Regions from separate parts of the Bradyrhizobium sp. SBR1B genome, predicted to be linked through region 2. Evidence: riboswitches for the same ligand, from Rfam matches in the RefSeq annotation. Region 2 holds a riboswitch; the other holds the start of a gene.
What was found. Region 2 has a riboswitch for S-adenosylmethionine ahead of GGD61_RS07285 (homoserine O-acetyltransferase). Riboswitches for the same ligand answer to the same signal wherever they lie in the genome.
Positions count from the first base shown of each region.

Region 1: linked by a shared signal. The riboswitch ahead of GGD61_RS15920 (O-succinylhomoserine sulfhydrylase) and the one ahead of GGD61_RS07285 (homoserine O-acetyltransferase) in region 2 are both predicted to bind S-adenosylmethionine.

Region 1 is NZ_JACIHC010000005.1:248,874-252,283, forward strand. It holds gene GGD61_RS15905 (hypothetical protein) at 1-116, opposite strand, end outside; gene GGD61_RS15910 (PAS domain S-box protein) at 224-643, opposite strand; gene GGD61_RS15915 (2'-deoxycytidine 5'-triphosphate deaminase) at 752-1,858, opposite strand; SAM riboswitch at 1,967-2,046, shown strand; gene GGD61_RS15920 (O-succinylhomoserine sulfhydrylase) at 2,121-3,308, shown strand.
Region 2 is NZ_JACIHC010000002.1:550,154-553,563, reverse strand. It holds gene hisC (histidinol-phosphate transaminase) at 1-3, opposite strand, end outside; gene GGD61_RS07290 (chorismate mutase) at 40-888, opposite strand; SAM riboswitch at 1,045-1,124, shown strand; gene GGD61_RS07285 (homoserine O-acetyltransferase) at 1,214-2,416, shown strand; gene metW (methionine biosynthesis protein MetW) at 2,432-3,094, shown strand.

The DNA of each region.
Region 1 (3,410 bases), on a different contig from region 2:
CCGCGCCGCGTGACGACGGTGAGGATGAGGCCGGTGAAATAGGCGTGGTAGAGGTCGGCGACCGCCCGCCAGCGCTTCCATTGGGCTTCCTGCGCTGCGTCAGCTGCGGCGGTCATTCGTTTCGCTCCCGATCGTTGTTGCGATCGAGTGTGTCACCGCGCCTTCCGGCAGGCAACATGACGCCCGTGCAGAGCGCCCTGCGCGGCCACCCGTCAATTCCGCATCACGAAGTTTGCTGCGGTGGCGTCTTGGCCGCGCGCTCTCGCTCGACCCGTTCGGTGACATCGCGCGCCATCGCGACCGATCCCAGGACGGTGCCGCCGAAATCCCGCACCAGTGCGAACGTCATCTCGATGTAGAGCTTGCGCCCGCTCTTGTGCAGCGCGCGGGTCAGGGTCGGCCTGCCCGCAAGCTTCATGCTGCCGCTGGCCAGCGCAGCTTCAAAGCCCTTCCAGTGCGCGGCGCGCAGATGCTCGGGAATGATCAGGTCGAGATTCTGGCCGAGCGCTTCCGTCGCGGAGAAGCCGAACAGCGCCGCCGCTGCACGGTTCCACCGCATGATCGTGCCGGAGCGATCCGAATAGATCAGCGCATCCGCGACGTCGTTGAGGATGTTTGCGTCGACCTCGGATTGATCGGTCATGTCACCACCTCGTGTGGACTGTAGCCCGGATGGAGCGAAGCGTAATCCGGGATCGTGCCACAAGCGAGGGTGTCCCGGATTGCGCTTCGCTCCATCCGGGCTACGGAATTACACCCGAAAATGCTTGCTCAGCTTCAGGCCCTGGGCCTGGTAGTTCGAGCCGATGCGCTGGCCGTACATCGCGTCGGGACGGGCCAGCATCTTCTCGTAGACGAGGCGGCCGACGATCTGGCCGTGCTCGAGGATGAACGGCACTTCGCGCGAGCGCACTTCCAGCACGGCGCGCGCGCCTTGCCCGCCCGCGCCGGCATAGCCGAAGCCGGGATCGAAGAATCCGGCATAGTGCACGCGGAATTCGCCGACCAGCGGATCGAACGGCACCATCTCTGCGGCGTAATCGGGCGGCACCTGCACGGCTTCCTTGGACGCCAGGATGTAGAACTCGCCGGGATCGAGGATCAGGCTGCCGTCGGGGCGGGCCGAGATCGGCTCCCAGAAATCTTCCACCGCGTAGCCGGAGCGACGATCGACGTCGACGACGCCGGTGTGGCGCTTGGCGCGGTAGCCGACGAAGCCGTTTGCCTTCTCGCCGGAGAGATCGACGGAGACGGCGACGCCGCCCGAGAGATCAGCATCGTCGATGTCGACGAGGCGCTCGGTGGCATGCAGGCCATCGAGCTCGTCGGCGTTGAGGATGGCGTCACCGGTGCGGAAGCGCACCTGCGACAGACGCGAGCCCTCGCTGACCAGCACCGGAAACGTCTTCGGGCTGATCTCGGCATAGAGCGGGCCGTGATAGCCGGCGCCGATCATGTCGAAGCGGCGGGTGCCGTCGGCGATGACGCGGGTGAAGACGTCGAGCCGGCCGGTCGAGCTCTTCGGGTTCGCCGCCGCGACGATCTCCGGCGGCAGCGCGAGGCTCTCCAGCAGCGGCACGATGTAGACGCAGTTGGTCTCCAGCACGGCGCCGTCGGCGAGGCTGAACTCGTGCAGCTTCAATTCGTCGATGCGCTCGGCGACGGTGGCGCCGGGACCGGGCAGGAAGCTGGCGCGGACGCGATAGGCAATGTCGCCGAGACGCAGATCAAGGCTCGCCGGCTGGATCTGGCTCTCGACGAAGTCATAGGCGGGCAGGATGAGCCCCGCCGCCGCCATCGCCGCGATCATGCGGTCGGGCAGGATACCATTGGCGTCGGGCGCAACCGTGAACGTCAACCGGGGGTCCTCATGGGGTCAGATGCATCCGGACATGCCGGAAATACAAGTCTTTTACGGCTATCCGATGGACGCCTTGACGGAAAGGGCATTGCGGAATATGAGCATCACTTATCCCGTGGTGATTTGAGCCGGCCGGCTTGCAGCCACGTTAAATAAGTCGCTAAACAGGCCGGGGACCTCTGTGATCCCGGCCCGTGGATATATCCAGGCCGGTTTTTTTGTGACCGTTTTCGACGAGACGGTCATGTCGGAGGTACCTATGTCGAAGTCGACCACCAACTACCGTCCCGAAACCCGCCTGGTCCATTCCGGCACCCTGCGCTCGCAATATGGCGAGACGTCGGAGGCGCTGTTCCTGACCCAGGGCTACGTCTACGACAGCGCCGAGGAGTGCGAGGCGCGGTTCAAGGGCGAGGATCCCGGCTTCATCTATTCGCGCTACTCCAATCCCACCATCGCGATGTTCGAGCGCCGCATGATCGAGCTCGAAGGCGCCGAAGCCGCACGCTCGGCGGCGACCGGCATGGCCGCGGTGACGACGGCGATCCTGGCGCCACTCAAGGCCGGCGACCACGTGGTGGCCTCGCGCGCCCTGTTCGGCTCGTGCCTCTACGTCGTCCAGGACCTGCTGCCGCGCTACGGCATCGAGACCACGCTGGTCGACGGAGCCAATCTCGATGAATGGCAACGCGCGGTGAAGCCCAACACCAAGACGTTCTTCCTGGAGAGCCCGACCAACCCGACGCTGGACGTGCTCGACATTCCCGGGATTGCCGAGATCGCGCACAAGGGCGGCGCGCGACTCGTCGTCGACAACGTGTTCGCGACCCCGATCTGGCAGAGCCCGCTCGCGCTCGGGGCCGACGTCGTGGTCTATTCCGCGACCAAGCATATCGACGGCCAGGGGCGCTGCCTCGGCGGCATCATCCTGTCGTCGGAAGCCTTCATCGCCGAGCACATCCACAATTTCATGCGCCAGACCGGTCCGTCGATCTCGCCGTTCAACGCCTGGGTCCTGCTCAAGGGCCTGGAGACGCTGGGCGTGCGCGTGCGCGCGCAGACCGATACCGCCGCGCGCATCGCCGACGTGCTGGCGAGCCATCCGAAGATCTCGCGACTGGTTTTCCCGGGCCGCGCCGATCATCCGCAGGCAGCATTGGTGAAAAAGCAGATGCGCGGCGGCTCGACGCTGGTCGGCTTCGAGGTGAAGGGCGGCAAGGCCGCGGCGTTCCGCGTGCTCAATGAATTGAAGCTGGCGAAGATCTCCAACAATCTCGGCGACGCCAAGAGCCTCGTCACGCATCCGGCGACCACGACGCATCAGCGTCTGAAGCCGGAGGACCGCGCCGCGCTCGGCATCAGCGAAGGGTTCATCCGCTTCTCGGCAGGGCTGGAGCATGCCGACGACCTGATCGAGGATCTGACTGCGGCGCTGGAGAAGGCGTGAGGCGAAGCGAGATCTCGTAGGGTGGGCAAAGCGAAAGCGTGCCCACGTCTTCTTCCTTCGTATCACTGAACGATGGTGGGCACGGCGCTTTGCGCCTTTGCC
Region 2 (3,410 bases):
CATCTTGAACTCCGAAAATGGCGGGGCGCGGCGCGTGGTTTACGATTTCGCCCCGGTCGGGGGCACCGTATAGCGCGTTGCGTGGCTGCCGACGAGGGCCGTGGAGCGCACCGAGGCCCCCGCCTCGATCAGGGCAGCCCTGATTTTGTCGATGCTGGTCGCAGTCGTGACCGAGACCAGCAGCGCTGCGCCGTCGAAGGCGGTGTCGGGTACCGCCACGATCTCGGCGAGCGGCGACAGGGCCCGCGCGACCTCGGCGTTCCAGCCGGAGACGCGGACGCTGAAGGTCTCGACCTCCGTCACCAGGGCGCTGTCGGCGACCCGCGAGATCGCGAACACCGGCAGCGCCGCCGGATGGTCGGCGCGCTCGACGAAGGGCATCCGCGCGATGATCTTCGGCGCGCCTTCCGTTTCGAGCAAGAGCCACCATGGCGTGCGGCTCGACGTCGCCGAGACCAGCGCCAGATCGCCCTTGGATTTCGCCACCGCCTCGACCGCGGCCTGTGCGCTGAAATGCGCGACGTAAGGCACCGTGAAGCCGAAATGGAAGCGCGCGGAATCGCGCATCGCCGGCTCGCTCGCCGAGATGTCGGCATGCACCGAGAACGGCGCCTGCACGTAAGTGAACGTCGAGATGATGACGCGCCAGATGCTCTCGACGGTGTCGAGCGGCAGGATGCCGCGATGGCGCTGCACGAGGTCACGCATCATGGCGGCCTCGCGCGCTGGGCGGAACGCCGAGCCGACCTCCTGGGTCTGCTTCACCTGGATCAGGCGGTCGATGATGTCGCCGCGTTGCATCAGCAGGCGATGCATGCCCTCGTCGATCGCGTCGATCTCCTTGCGCAGTTCCTGAAGCGATGGTGGCGCGGGCGGACGTTGGGACATGTCTGGCTGTCGATGGTTTCGATGGGGGATGTCCTGATTAGGCAGTCGGGACGGCGAAAGCAAAGAGAAATCACGTCCTTTTCGGACGACGCGAGAGAGACGAATTGGGCCGATCCCGGCCGCGACTTGACGAAAACCACCCAAGACGGTAGTTTTTGCCCGTTCCGTGGTCATTTGAGCCGGCCGGCTTGCAGCCACGTTAAAAAACTCGCTAAACAGGCCGGGGACGCTTCCGATCCCGGCCGAACCTATCGTTCAGGCCGGGTTTTTCATGGCCTGATGCAAGTGGCGATCACGCGTGATCGCAAACGAGGTCGATGGTCAGATGGGTGGCGTCAAGTCGATACCGAGTCCTGCGATCAGCGCCGACGAGCGGTCGCACGAGGTGGATCATCCAAGCTCGCAGATCGCGCATTTCGGCGCCGAGCAGCCGCTGCGGCTCGATTGCGGCGTCGATCTCACCCCGTTCCAGATCGCCTACCAGACCTATGGCGAGCTCAACGCCGATCGCTCCAACGCGGTGCTGATCTGCCATGCGCTGACCGGCGATCAGCATGTCGCCAATGTGCATCCCGTCACCGGTAAGCCCGGCTGGTGGGAGACGCTGGTCGGCCCCGGCCGGCCCATCGATCCCAAGCACTACTTCATCATCTGCTCCAACGTGATCGGCGGCTGCATGGGCTCGACCGGGCCGGCCTCGATCAATCCTGCCACCGGCAAGGTCTGGGGCCTGGATTTCCCGGTCATCACCATTCCCGACATGGTGCGCGCGCAGGCGATGCTGGTCGACCGGCTCGGCGTCGACACGCTGTTTGCGGTAGTCGGCGGCTCGATGGGCGGCATGCAGGTGCTGCAATGGACCGCCGCCTATCCGGGCCGCGTGTTCTCCGCGCTGGCGATTGCCTGCGCGACGCGGCACTCGGCGCAGAACATCGCCTTCCACGAGCTCGGCCGCCAGGCCGTGATGGCCGATCCCGACTGGCACGGCGGCGGCTATGCCGATCACGGCATCCATCCGCATCGCGGGCTCGCGGTGGCGCGGATGGCGGCGCACATCACCTATCTCTCGGATGCGGCGCTGCATCGAAAATTCGGCCGGCGCATGCAGGACCGCGAGCTGCCGACCTTCTCGTTCGACGCCGACTTCCAGGTCGAGAGCTATCTGCGCTACCAGGGCTCGTCCTTCGTCGAGCGCTTCGATGCCAACTCGTACCTCTATCTGACGCGCGCGATGGACTATTTCGACATCGCCGCCGACCAAGGCGGCGTGCTCGCCAAGGCGTTCGTCGACATCAAGACCCGCTTCTGCGTGGTCTCCTTCACCAGCGACTGGCTGTTTCCGACCTCGGAATCGCGCGCGCTGGTGCACGCGCTGAATGCATCGAGCGCGCGGGTGTCGTTCGCCGAGATCGAGACCGATCGCGGCCATGACGCCTTCCTGCTCGACGTTCCCGAATTCTTCGACATCTCCCGCGCCTTCCTGCAATCGGCGGGCAAGGCGCGCGGGCTCACTGGCAAGAACGACTGACAAGGACGGCTAGCGATGTCTGTACAGGAAGTGTTGCCGTTGAACGGCGTCGCGACCGGATCGTCCGGCCAGTTTCGCGCCGATCATCTGCTGGTCGCCGAGATGGTGAAGCCCGGCTCGAAGGTGCTCGACGTCGGCTGCGGCGAGGGCGATCTGCTTCAGCTGCTGGAGACCCGCGGCATCGACGGCCGCGGCATCGAGCTGTCGCGCGAGGGCGTCAATCGCTGCGTCGCCAAGGGCCTTGCGGTGGTGCAGGGCGACGCCGACACCGATCTCGTCAATTATCCGGATGACGCCTTCGACTATGTGATCCTGTCGCAGACGCTGCAGGCGACGCGGCAGCCGCGCGTGGTGCTGGAGAATCTGCTGCGCATCGGCCGCCGCGCCATCGTCTCGTTCCCGAATTTCGGTTTCTGGAAGATGCGGCTGCAGCTCCTGGTCGGCGGCCACATGCCGCGCACCGAGAATTTGCCGGCGACATGGTATGACACCGCCAACATCCATTTCTGCACCATCAAGGATTTCGTGCAGCTCTGCGACGAGATCAACGTCAAGATGGAGCGCTCGGTCGCGCTCGATCTCTACGGCCGCCCGGTGCCGCTGAATCTGCCCTGGTGGGTGTGGAACATGTTCGGCGAGCAGGCGGTGTTCTTGCTCAGTCGCGGCGGCGGGAAGTAGTTTTTCTCGCCTGCTGCGGCCTGACCCGTCATCCTGAGGCGCGAGTGGCGCGATGCGAAGCATCGCGCCGGGAGCCTCGAGGGATGAGCGGCCGAGTGTTTCGGCGTGCTCATCTCTCGCTGTGGCGAGAGCGTGGCCGTCGCCCTTCGAGGGCCGCTGAAGAAGCGGCCACCTCAGGGTGATGGAGTTGAGAGCGCGGGGCGTTTCATAGTGCAGACCTAACCGAACCCCGTAGCCCGGATGAAGCGCAGCGCAATCCGGGGCAAGTCGCGCCGCGTTGACAATCCCGGATTACGCTTTCGCTCCATCCGGGCTA